Regions from separate parts of the Hydrogenophaga sp. UC242_50 genome, predicted to be linked through region 1. Evidence: riboswitches for the same ligand, from Rfam matches in the RefSeq annotation. Region 1 holds a riboswitch; the other holds the start of a gene.
What was found. Region 1 has a riboswitch for glycine ahead of gcvT (glycine cleavage system aminomethyltransferase GcvT). Riboswitches for the same ligand answer to the same signal wherever they lie in the genome.
Positions count from the first base shown of each region.

Region 2: another riboswitch for glycine. It lies ahead of ACFJGX_RS03910 (transglycosylase domain-containing protein); the one in region 1 lies ahead of gcvT (glycine cleavage system aminomethyltransferase GcvT).

Region 1 is NZ_CP170553.1:4,100,268-4,106,395, forward strand. It holds gene ACFJGX_RS20875 (dihydrodipicolinate synthase family protein) at 1-629, opposite strand, end outside; gene ACFJGX_RS20880 (dihydrodipicolinate synthase family protein) at 632-787, opposite strand; gene ACFJGX_RS20885 (SMP-30/gluconolactonase/LRE family protein) at 1,342-2,625, shown strand; gene ACFJGX_RS20890 (hypothetical protein) at 2,718-3,221, shown strand; glycine riboswitch at 3,253-3,367, shown strand; glycine riboswitch at 3,380-3,484, shown strand; gene gcvT (glycine cleavage system aminomethyltransferase GcvT) at 3,490-4,674, shown strand; partial or broken gene gcvH (glycine cleavage system protein GcvH) at 4,712-5,081, shown strand; gene gcvP (aminomethyl-transferring glycine dehydrogenase) at 5,110-6,128, shown strand, end outside.
Region 2 is NZ_CP170553.1:757,934-764,061, reverse strand. It holds partial or broken gene ACFJGX_RS03930 (calcium:proton antiporter) at 1-1,006, shown strand, start outside; gene ACFJGX_RS03925 (hypothetical protein) at 1,090-1,692, shown strand; gene ACFJGX_RS03920 (ParD-like family protein) at 1,749-2,003, shown strand; gene map (type I methionyl aminopeptidase) at 2,003-2,794, shown strand; glycine riboswitch at 2,824-2,913, shown strand; partial or broken gene ACFJGX_RS03910 (transglycosylase domain-containing protein) at 3,042-3,686, shown strand; partial or broken gene ACFJGX_RS03905 (hypothetical protein) at 4,093-4,260, shown strand; partial or broken gene ACFJGX_RS03900 (penicillin-binding transpeptidase domain-containing protein) at 4,194-5,136, shown strand; gene minE (cell division topological specificity factor MinE) at 5,628-5,888, opposite strand; gene minD (septum site-determining protein MinD) at 5,892-6,128, opposite strand, start outside.

The DNA of each region.
Region 1 (6,128 bases):
AGCACGTACTTGGTGAGCGACCAGCGGAACACCGCCTGCACGTTGAGGATGGGCAGCATCCGCGTGAACAGTTCGCGCACACGCGCCGCGTCGCCCGCGCGGTGGGCCTTGAACAGCGCCACATGCACTTCGGCCAGCTCGATCGCCGGCATGGTGCCGGCCGCGCCGCGCCGCAGTTCGTCGGTGATGTAGCGCCCACCCGCGCCGCCGAACACCCCCACCAGGCTGGCCGGGCCGCGCTCGCGCAGCACCGTCAGGCGCTGGCCGCTGGGCAGGGTCTCTTCCTTCACGTAGCGGATCGCCTGAACGACGGCCGCCACTTCCACGATCGCCTCGGGGTCGAGGCCGGCCCCCACTGGCTGCGGCACGTTCTGCAGCACCAGCACCGCGCCCGGCACGGCCGCCGACACCTCGCGGAAGTACTCGACCTGGGTGCGCACCGTCGGGCGGTCCGGCGGTACGGCCACCATCAGCGCGGCCGCGCCCTGCGCGATCGCGGCCCGCGCCAGCTCGATCGTGGTGGCCGCCTGGGCGCTGGACACCCCCGCCACCACCGGCACCCGGCCCGCCACTTCCTCCAGCACGGCGGCAGTCAGCGACAGGCGCTCGGGCACGCTGAGCTGCGCCAACTTCACTGCGCAACGCCCGGGTAGGTGATGCCATCCACACCCGCTTCAAGCAGGTAGCGCACCAGGCCGCGCAGGGCCTGCGCGTCCGGTTGGCCGGCGGCGTCGAAAGGCGTGGGGAGAACGGGGTAGACCCCGGCAAGCGATGCAGGTGATGTCACGTCGTGAATCCAATTTGTTCCGTTGAATGGAACTTCAATTGTAGATCTCGCGGTGTTTCACAAACAAGTTCCATTCATTGGTACTTACCCTGGGTTGACCTCCCCTAGAATTCCCGCACCCGCCATGTCAGAAACCGCTCACCCCGCCTCGACCTCCGCCACCACCGCCCCGGGCCTGGGGGTGCTGGAGAAAGCCATGGCCGTGCTCAATCTGGTGTCGGCGGCGCGCGCGCCCATGACGTTCACGCAACTGCAGCGCGCCTCGGCCCTGCCCAAAGCCACGCTGCACCGCATGCTGGGCACGCTGGTGCGCGAAGGCCTGCTGCGCCACGACAGCTACAACAAGACCTTCCTGCTCGGGTTCCGGTTGCTGGAACTGGCGCACGAGGTCTGGAGCGATTTCGATCTGCGCGTGGCGGCCCAGGACGAACTGGTGCGCCTGCGCAACGCGTTCGACGAAAGCGTGCAACTGGTGGTGCTCAGTGGCGAACAGATGGTGGTGGTGGCGCAGCGAGGACGCTGGCCGCGAACCGCAGGTCGCCTCCAAGGTGGGCATGCGCCTGCCCCTACACGCCAGCGCGGCCGGCAAGGCGATCGCGGCCTGCCTGGCGCCCGCGCAGCAGGCCCAGCTGTTGGCCGCCTCGCTGCTGGAGCGCTTCACCGAGCACACCATCGTGGACAACGAGGCGCTGCGGGCCGAGCTCGACCTCACCCGCGCACGCGGCTACGCGCTGGAAGTGGGTGAATACGACGCCGAGCGCGTGAGCGTGGCCGCGCCGGTGTTCGACTACGAGGGCCGCGCCATCGGGGCCGTGGCCGTGACGGCCAGCGCGGCGCAGCTGGATGCGCGGCGCGCGCACAGCCTGTCGGCCGAGCTGATCGGCGCGGCCCGCACCATCACGCACAGCGCGGCGGGCCAGCCGATGTCGCTGCTGGCGCACACCGAGCCCCCCGCGGCGCCCACGCCCGAGGTGCATGCCATCGGCGAGGCGCGGGCGCTGCTGGGCGAAGGCCCGGTCTGGTCGCCCCGCGACAACGCGCTGTACTGGGTGGACATCCTCGCGCCGGCCATCCACCAGCTCGACGCCGCCAGCGGGGTGCCGCGCGAAACACCGCTGGGCGCCATGGTGAGCATGGTCGTGCCCATGGCCTCCGGTGGTCTGCTGCTCGCCACGCCCTCGGGCCTGATGGCCATGGCGCCCGACTCGGGCCGCATGACCCTGTTCGCCCACCCCGAATCCGCCCGCCCGGGCAACCGCTACAACGACGGCAAGTGCGACCGGCGCGGCCGGCTGTGGGTCAGCTCCATGGACATGGGCGCCATGGCCAACCGGGGCAACCTCTTTCGCGTCGATCCGGATGGCAGCTGGGAGAAGGTCGACAGCGGCTTCACCGTGCCCAACGGCCTGGGTTTCAGCCCCGACAACACGCGGATGTATTTCACCGACACCTTCCGCAAGACCATCTACGAATACGACTTCGACCTCGCGGCCGGCCGCATCGCGAACCGCCGCCCCCTCGTGGTCTTCGGCGCGGGCGAAGGCAAACCCGACGGCCTGACGGTGGATGCCGAGGGCTGCCTCTGGGTGGCCGTGTGGGACGGCTGGGAACTGGCGCGCTTCGGCCCCGACGGCCGCGAGCTGATGCGGGTGCGCCTGCCGGTGCCACGGCCCACCAGCTGCTGCTTTGGCGGCGCCGACCTCGGCACGCTCTATGTGACCAGCGCTTCGGTGCGGCTGGGCTCGCAGGCGCTGGCCAGCGCACCGCTGTCGGGCGCGCTGTTTGCCCTGGAAGTGCCGGGCGTGCGCGGCCTGCCGGAAACCACGTTCGCCGGCTGAAACCGACCGCAGGCCGGTTACCTGCGCGGTGTTCACCGCGCCGTCACATGGGCTGTCCACAGTGCAGGCTCCGTGAACGACGCCGAGATGCCATGCTGAACAAGACCCAGAAGGGCCGCGCCGAGCTGCGACCCGGGCAACGCCAACTCGCGCAGCGCGAGCGCGCCCTGCTGCTGCTGGCCGATGGCCGCAAACCCGATGCCGAGCTGTTCGCCCTGTTCGAGGGCCAGGGCCCCACGCTCGCGGCCGACCTGATCTCGCGCGGCTACCTTGTGGACGAAGCACCACCGCCGCCCCGCACGCCGGCCAACACCCCGCCCACCGTCTCCGCCGACGCCTTTTCCGGCCCCCGCTCGCTCGCCAGCGCGCGCATGTTCCTGTTCGACCTGAGCGAGCGCATGTTCGCCCCGCGCGACAAGGCCATGGCCCAGCGCTACCGCGACGCCCTGCGCGAAGCGCGCGACGTGGGCGACATGCTGGCCGTCAGCCGGGCCATGATGGCCGACGTGGAGCGCCTGGCCGGCAGCGAACGCGCCGACGGCATCCGCGAGCGGCTGGCCCGCCTGCTGCCCGAATCGGCCCTGGAAACGCCCTGAAACACCGGCCCGCCGGACGCCGTGCGATACACTCGCCGGGTCAGGAGAGAAGCCGATCCGGTCCCCGGAGAAGGCTCGCCGAAGGCGCAGGCGGCACCGCACACCGGGTGCCCTGAACGCTCAGGCAAAAGGACTGGCAAACACGGGCCGCGAGGCCGGTGTACCCCCCTGGAGAGAGGCCGTTCCTCGAAGCGGCCCACCGAAGGAGCAAGCGCGGCATCGCCCGCGTGAATCTCTCAGGTAAAGCGGACAGTGGGGCAGCGCACGGATGAACCGTGTTTCGCCCCACCGGGGCCTGCCCCCTTGCCTGAAAGCCTCTGCCGTGCCCGCTGCCGCCGCCCCGCTTCTCCAGACCCCGCTGCACAAGCTCCACGTCGAACTGGGCGCCCGCATGGTGCCCTTCGCCGGCTACGACATGCCGGTGCAGTACCCCACCGGCCTCATGGCCGAACACCACCACACCCGCAAGGCCGCCGGCCTGTTCGACGTCTCGCACATGGGCCAGCTGCGCCTGGTCGGGCCCGACGCCCCCGCCGCCTTCGAGACGCTCATGCCGGTGGACGTGATCGACCTCGGCGTGGGCAAGCAGCGCTACGGCCTGCTGCTCAACGACGAGGGCGGCATCATCGACGACCTGATGTTCGTCAACCGCGGGCACGACCTCTTCGTCATCGTCAACGGCGCCTGCAAGGCTGGTGACATCGCGCACATCCAGGCGCGCATCGGCTCGCGCTGCGAAGTCATCCCCCTGCCCGACCGCGCCCTGCTCGCGCTGCAGGGCCCGCTGGCGGTGGACGTGCTGCAGCGCCTCGTGCCCGGCGTCGAAAAACTGATCTTCATGACCGGCTCGCCCTTCCAGTGGCACGGTGCCGACCTCTTCGTCACCCGCAGTGGCTACACCGGCGAAGACGGCTTCGAAATCTCCCTGCCCGGCGACCGCGCCGACCAGTTCGTGCGCACCCTGCTGGCCCAGCCCGAAGTGATGCCCATCGGCCTGGGCGCGCGCAACTCGCTGCGCCTCGAAGCCGGCCTGTGCCTCTACGGCAACGACATCGACACCACCACCACCCCGGTGGAAGCCGGGCTCAACTGGGCCATGCAGAAAGTGCGCCGCACCGGCGGCGCGCGCGCGGGCGGCTTCCCCGGCGCGGCGCGCGTGCTCGCGCAGCTCGACGGCAGCGAACCGCTGACCCGCAAGCGCGTGGGCCTGATCGCCCAGGAATGGGTGCCCGTGCGCGAGAACGTCGAACTGCAGAACACCAGTGGCGAGGTGATCGGCAAGACCTCCAGCGGCCTCATCGGCCCCAGCGCCAACAAGCCCATCGCCATCGGCTACGTCACACCCGAACACGCCGCCCTGGGCACGCCCGTGGTGGCGATGGTGCGCGGCAAACCCGTGCCCATGGAAGTCAGCGCCATGCCCTTCGTGCCCAACCGATACTTCCGCGGCTGATCTCACTTTTTTCGTTTCTTTTTTCAGGAGCTTTTTCATGACCACCAAGTACACCGAAGACCACGAATGGATCACCGTTGACGGCGGCATCGCCACCGTCGGCATCACCGTGCACGCGCAGGACGCGCTGGGCGACGTGGTGTTCGTCGACCTGCCCGAAGTCGGCAAGAGCTTCGCGCAAAAGGAAGTGGCCGGCGTGGTCGAGTCTGTGAAGGCCGCGGCCGACGTGTACATGCCCGTCAGCGGCGAAGTCACCGAAGTCAACGAAGCCCTGCGCGCCGACCCGTCGCTGCGCAAACACCGACCCGCTCAAGGCCGGCTGGTTCTTCAAGGTCAAGCTCTCCGACCCGGCCCAGGTCGACGCCCTGCTGGACGAGACCGCCTACAACACCTTCGCCAACGCCTGATCCGCCTCTTCTCCCGCCGGAGCCTTCCATGCTGATGCCCTCTGTCAAACCCCTCGGTGAACTCGAAAACCCGTCAGAATTCGTGGCGCGCCACATCGGCATCGGCCAGGCCGACGAGACCCACATGCTCTCGGTCATCGGCGAGGCCTCGCGCCGCGCGCTGATCGACGGCATCGTGCCGCGCAGCATCGCGCGCAGCCAGGGCATGCAGCTGCCACCGGCCGTCACCGAGGCCGCGGCGCTGGCCGAGCTCAAGGCGCTGGCGCAGAAGAACAAGGTGTTCAAGAGCTTCATCGGCCAGGGTTACCACGGCACGCTCACGCCCGGCGTGATCCTGCGCAACGTGCTGGAGAACCCCGCCTGGTACACCGCCTACACGCCCTACCAGGCCGAGATCTCGCAAGGCCGCATGGAAGCCCTGGTCAACTTCCAGACCATGGTGAGCGACCTCACCGGCATTGCCATCGCCAACGCCTCCATGCTCGACGAAGCCACCGCCGCCGCCGAGGCCATGACCCTGGCCAAACGCTCGGTGAAGAGCAAGGGCAACACCTTCATCGTCTCGGGCGACGTGCACCCGCAGATCATCGAAGTGGTGCAGACCCGCGCCAAACCCCTGGGCCTCACGGTGAAGATCGCGATGTCGGGCGAGGAATGGGCCGCCATGCTGTCGGACGGCGACTACTTCGCCGCCTTCACCCAGTACCCCGCCTCCAGCGGCTGGCTGCACGACTGGACCAAGGACGCCGCCACCGTGCACGGCAAGCAGGCCGCCTTCATCGTCGCCGCCGACCTGCTCGCGCTCACCCTGCTCAAGCCCCCGGGCGAGATGGGCGCGGACATCGTGGTCGGCACCACGCAGCGCTTCGGCATGCCCATGGGCGCGGGCGGCCCGCACGCCGGCTACATGGCCTGCCGCGACGAATTCAAGCGCTCGCTGCCGGGCCGTCTGGTCGGCGTGAGCGTGGACGTGCACGGCCAGCCCGCCTACCGCCTCGCGCTGCAGACGCGCGAGCAGCACATCCGCCGCGAAAAAGCCACCAGCAA
Region 2 (6,128 bases), 2.0 Mb from region 1:
CACCATCGTGGCGGCATCGTTTGGTGTCGTGCATGAGGCGGACTACCTGGCGCACAAACTGGGCGAGCCGTACGGCACGCTCATCCTGACGCTGTCCATCGTGTCCATCGAGGTCATCCTGATTGCCTCGGTGCTCTTGGGTCCGGGGGAAGCTCCCACGATCGGGCGCGATTCCATTTTTGCCGTGTTGATGATCATCCTGAACCTCGTGATGGGGATCTGCCTGGCGGTGGGCGCTGCCCGGCATGGCGAACAGGAGTTCAATGCGCAGGGGGCGACGGCCTACCTGTCGATGATTGCCCTGTTGACCACGGTGGCCCTGGTGCTGCCCAAGTTCACCAGCACAGCGGGTGAATTCGGGCCTGAGCAGGCGATGGGCATCGGTGTCCTCACCGCGCTGCTGTACGCGGCCTTCCTGTGGAAGCAGATCGGCAGCCACAAGCGCCTCTTCGTTCAGCCCCCTCCCGGGGCGATGGTGGTGCGCCGCATGGAACGCACCTCCAGGGCGCCGACCGAGACCGAAAAGGCGGAGGGTTCTGTCCAGCAAAGCAGGAAGGATGTCTGGGTGCATTCGCTGCTGCTGCTGGCCATGATTGTTCCGATCGTTCTGCTGGGCCACCACCTGGCCGTCGTGCTCGACTACGGCATTGCGGCCGCGGGCGCGCCCGTGGCCGTGAGTGGCGTGCTCATCGCCCTGATCGTGTTCACCCCCGAGTCCTTGACCGCCGTGCGCGCGGCGCTGGGCAATGAGATGCAGCGGGCCGTCAACCTGTGTCTGGGTGCCTTTGTCTCCACCGTGGGGCTCACGGTTCCCGCGGTGCTGGCGATTGGCTTGTTGTACGACAAGCAGGTCGTCATGGGCATCTCCCACATGGACACGGCCCTGTTTGTGCGCACCGCCGTGCTGAGCATGCTCACCTTCAACGGCCAGCGCACCTCGGCGCTGCAGGGTTACATGCACCTCGCGCTGTTTGCCGTGTTCGCCGTGCTGTTGTTCTTTCCCTAGCCGCGCCATGGGCGGCCCACGGTGGATGCGGTCGAAACATCTGCGAACAGCATTTCAGCGGCCATGCGGGCAGACTATGGCCCATGAAAATCCTTGCCCTCGTCTTCTCCCTGAGCGCCGTGGCGTTCGCGCCCATCCCGGTGATGGCGCAGCAGACCCCCGCGAAGCCCGCCGCCAAGCCAGCGGCCAAACCCACCACCACGACCAAACGCGCGCCGCTGGCGCGCTCCGCGGCCAAGGCCGTGGAAGAAGTGACACCGATCGAAGAGGATTCCAGCGTGAACCTCACCGAAGCCGATCTCGCGGTCGCGCAGCGCGTGTACCTCGGCAACATCCCCTGCGAACTGGGCTCGGCTGTGGAGATCGTGCCCGCCAAGCGGCAGGGGTTCTTCATCGTGCAGGTGAAGAACATGCGCAACGCGCGGTACTACATGCACCCGGTGGAAAGCCGCACCGGTGCCATCCGGCTCGAAGACCCGAAGCGGGGCGCCATGTGGCTGCAGTTGGGCAACAAGTCCATGCTCATGAGCCAGCAACTGGGCAAGCGGCTGGCCGATGAATGCATGAGTCCCGAGCAGCTGACGCTGGCCGGTGAGATGAAGCGCAACCCGCCCAAGGGCCTGCTGGATCCGGTGGACCCCCCACCGGCCGCCGCGCCACCCACCCCGCCGGCCAACCCCAACTAGCCGCCGTCCACCTTGAGGCGTATATAATTCATATACGTTTCATATATAGGTGATGAATGGGGATCGTCAAGATTTCGGACCTGATGCACGAGAACCTGCGCGTGGCGGGGAATGCGCTGAGCAGGTCCATCAATGCGCAGGCCGAACACTGGATGCGGGTTGGCATGCTGACCGAGCTTCACCCGGCGCTGGACCACCGGGAGATCTGCCAGCTGTTGGTGCGGGCGGAACTCGCGGGGGGCCTGGACATCACCGTGGCGGCCGCGACCCCACCGGGCAAGTCCCGCACAGCCCCGGCGGGCCAGCGCTAGTGGCTCGCGGCATCACCATCAAGTCCGCCGAGGACATCGAGATGGCGCGGCGCGCCGGCAGGCTGGCCGCGGAGGTGCTCGGCATGATCGAGCCCCACGTCGTCCCCGGGGTCAGCACGGAGACGCTGGACCGGATCTGCCACGACCACATCGTGAATGTCCAGGGCGCCATCCCGGCCAACCTGGGGTACCACGGGTACCCCAAGACCATCCTCACCTCCGTCAACCAGGTGGTCTGCCACGGCATCCCCTCGCCCGACAAGCTGCTGAAGAAGGGCGACATCATCAACATCGATGTGGCCGTCAACCAGGACGGCTGGTTCGGCGACACCAGCCGCATGTACTTCGTCGGCACACCCAACGTGCTGGCCCGGCGTCTGGTGGAGACCACCTACGAAGCCCTGCTGGCCGGCATCCGGCAGGTCAGGCCCGGCGCGACGCTGGGGGACATTGGCGATGCCATCCAGTCCGTCGCCCATCGAGAGCACTTCAGCGTGGTGCGCGAGTACTGCGGGCACGGCATTGGCCGGATCTACCACGAAGAACCGAACGTGCTTCACCATGGCCGGCGCGGCGAGGGGCTCAGGCTGGAGCCGGGGATGGTCTTCACCATCGAACCCATGCTCAACGCAGGCCAGCGCGAGACCCGGACCTTGGCCGATGGGTGGACCGTCGTGACCAAAGACCGCTCCCTGTCCGCCCAGTGGGAACACATGGTGGCCGTCACGCCCGAGGGACACGAGGTGCTCACGCCCTGGCCGGGTGGCACGGGTGCCCGCGCACCGGTGTGACGCCCGGGTTTTGACCCTCTGATAGACTGCGACGCTCTGCGGGAGAGCGAGGCGTGTCGCGCCTCCGCCGAAGGCGCAAACTCCCATGATCGCTCAGGCCACCGGACCGCAGACACATTTCGCCGACTGGAGAGAGGCCGAGCCGCACCGCGCGCGCACCGGCACACCGAAGGGGCAGACTGCCGACGCAGTCGAAACTCTCAGGTAAAAGGACAGGGGGAGAGGCGCTTTCACCTGAGCCTTGCCCATGTTCTCCTTTCGAACCCCTTTCACGGCCCGGTTCTTCGCCGCGCTGGCCCTTGGCCTGTGCATCGGCGTTGCCCTCGGCGCCGCCCATGCCTTGCACCGCCTGTGGCAGCAGGTGCCCGAGGTTGGTCACCTGGCCCACTACGAACCGATGCTGCCCATGCGCATCCACGCCAGGGACGGCAGCCTGCTCGCCGAGTACGGCGAAGAGCGGCGCGAGTTCGTGCCGATCGAGCGCATCCCGTTGCGCATGCAGCAGGCCTTGCTGGCCATCGAGGACGCGCGGTTCCACGAACACGGGGCGGTGGACTACGCGGGCCTCGTTCGCGCGGCGCTCGGCAACCTCCTGGCCGGTGGGCACGCGCAAGGTGGCAGCACCATCTCCATGCAGGTCGCGCGGGTCTTCTTCCTGAGCCGGGAGAAGACCTACCGGCGCAAGGTCATGGAGATCATGCTGGCCTACAAGCTCGAATCGGTCTACAGCAAGGACAAGATCCTGGAGCTGTACATGAACCAGATCTACCTGGGCGAACGGGCCTACGGTTTCGCGGCGGCCGCATCGGTCTACTTCGACAAGACGCTCGACCAGCTCAGCGTCGCCGAGGCGGCCATGCTGGCCGGCCTGCCCAAGGCGCCCTCCGCCTACAACCCGGTCGCCAACCGCGAGCGCGCCACCGTGCGCCAGCAGCACATTCTCAAGCGCATGCGCGAGCTGGGGCATCTCGATGAGCCGGCCTATGAGCAGGCCCGCGCCGAGCCCCTGACCTTGGCGCTGAACCACCCGTCGACCGACCCGGCATCGGCCTACGCGGTCGAACAGGTTCGCAAGATGCTGGTGGAGCGTTATGGGGACGAGGCCTACTCGCGGGGCCTGGATGTGACCACCACCATCCACGTGGCCGAGCAGCGCGCCGCCACCCATGCCTTGCGCGCCGGCCTGTTGAATGCACAGCACCAGCGCGGCCCCGCGGGGCCGGAAGGCCATCTGAAGCAAGCCGTGCAGGCCGACGACCCGGCCGGCATCCGCCGGGCCCTCGCGCCCTACCGGGACAGTGGCGCCTTGCGCGTGGCGCACCGTGCTGGAAGCCTCGACCTCCGCCGGCATCACGGCCGCCCTGCGCGACGGCACCGTGATTCGCATTGCACGCCACACGCTGAGCCCGGGCAGCAGCGCGCTGCTCAAACCCGACGCACCGGCGCGCAGGCGCATCGAACCGGGTGCCGTCGTTCGTGTCGTGGCCGACACGGCCGGGCGCTGGCGGCTGACACAGCTGCCGCAGATGCAGGGCGCGCTGGTGTCCATCGATGCGAGGTCGGGTGAGATCCTGGCACTGGCCGGGGGCTTCGACTTTGCGTTCAACCAGTTCGACCACGCGGTGCAGGCGGTGCGCCAGCCGGGATCGACCTTCAAGCCCTTCGTGTTTTCCGCCGCGCTGGAAAAAGGCTATTTCCCCGGCACCCTGGTCGACGACACGCAGCGGCTGGTCACGCCCTCGGCGCGCGGCCGCAAGGCCTGGCGACCGCGCAACTACGGCAACCAGTACGAAGGCTTCATCACGGCCCGGCGGGCCCTGGCGCGCTCGAAGAACGTGGTGGCGGTCAACCTCATGGACGCCGCCGGCACGGAATATGTGCAGCAGTTCGCCACCCGTTTCGGTTTCGCGGCCGAGCTCAATCCTCCGATCCTGCCGCTGGCGCTGGGCGCGGGTGCGGTGACCCCGCTGCAGCTCACCGAGGCCTACGCGGTGTTCGCCAACGAAGGAGAACGGGTCGAGTCCCGCCTGGTGCTCAAGGTGAGCGAGCGCGGCGGTGCGGTGCTCTACGAAGCGCCGCCGGTGTCGCCCCGCGGCCAGGTGATCTCCCCACGCAATGCCTACGTGATGGACAGCATGCTGCGCGACGTGGTGCGGCACGGCACGGGGCGGCGAGCGAGCGCACTCGGGCGCGAGGACACAGCCGGCAAGACCGGCACGTCCAACGACGCACGCGATGCCTGGTTCGCCGGTTATTCATCGGGCGTCGCTTCGGTGGTGTGGATCGGGTACGACCAGTCGCGCAGCCTGGGCAACGCGACCGGGGGAAGCCTGGCATTGCCCGTCTGGACGGATTACATGAAGGTCGCCGTCGCCCAGCGGCCCGAGCAGGAGCGCCGCATGCCGGCGGACCTGGTGCCATGGGGCGACGACTACGTCTACCCGGAATCCCTGGAGGGCCCCTGCACCGTCGAGCCCCACACCTTCATCCAGGGCCCGTTCGAATGCCGCAGCGGCATCCCGGCCCCGGGGGAATGAAAAAGCGGCGTTGCTCGGCCCCGATTTGCCCCAACAAACAGGCCCAGAGGAGAAGCCAGACAAGCTGGAAACCGCGTCCTTGCACCCTTCCAGCAAGAACATAGCAGCGCCGCGAAACCCGGGATGGGTGCGGCTCTTCCACCGCATCACGCCAGCAAGCCGGCGCCACCCCCTAGAACATGGAGTCTAGGAATTGGCGGATGTTCCGCGCACCGGTGGCATGAAGTGGGCTGAAAACGGCCCGAGATGGGGAATCGGAGGCGCGAACTGCAAAAGTTCACCCGATCCGCCATCGATCACTTGCGGTCGGGCAGCTCGATCTTGACCTCGAGCACGTCCAGGTTGTCCTGGCGGTCGAGCTGGACCTTGATGTCGTCCGGGTTGATCTTGATGTACTTGCCGATCACCGCGACCAGCTCGCGCTGCAGCGCGGGCAGGTAGTCGGGCTCGGAAGCGCTGCGCCCGCTGCGCTCGTGCGCCAGGATGATCTGCAGGCGCTCCTTGGCGACGCTGGCGGTTTTCTTCTTTTCACCCAGCAGGAAAGACAGGATCGACATGCCTTACTTCCCTCCGAACAGGCGCTTGAAGAAGCCCACTTTTTCGGCCTCGATGAAGCGCAGTGGTTTGTCGGCACCGAGGAAACGGTCGATCACGTCGCTGTAGGCCTCGGCCACGTCCGTGCCCTTGAGGTGGATGGCCGGCATGCCCTGGTTGGAGGCGGTCAGCACGCTTTCGCTTTCCGGGATCACGCCGATCAGCTTGATGCGCAGGATGTCCTGGATGTCGCTGAGCGAGAG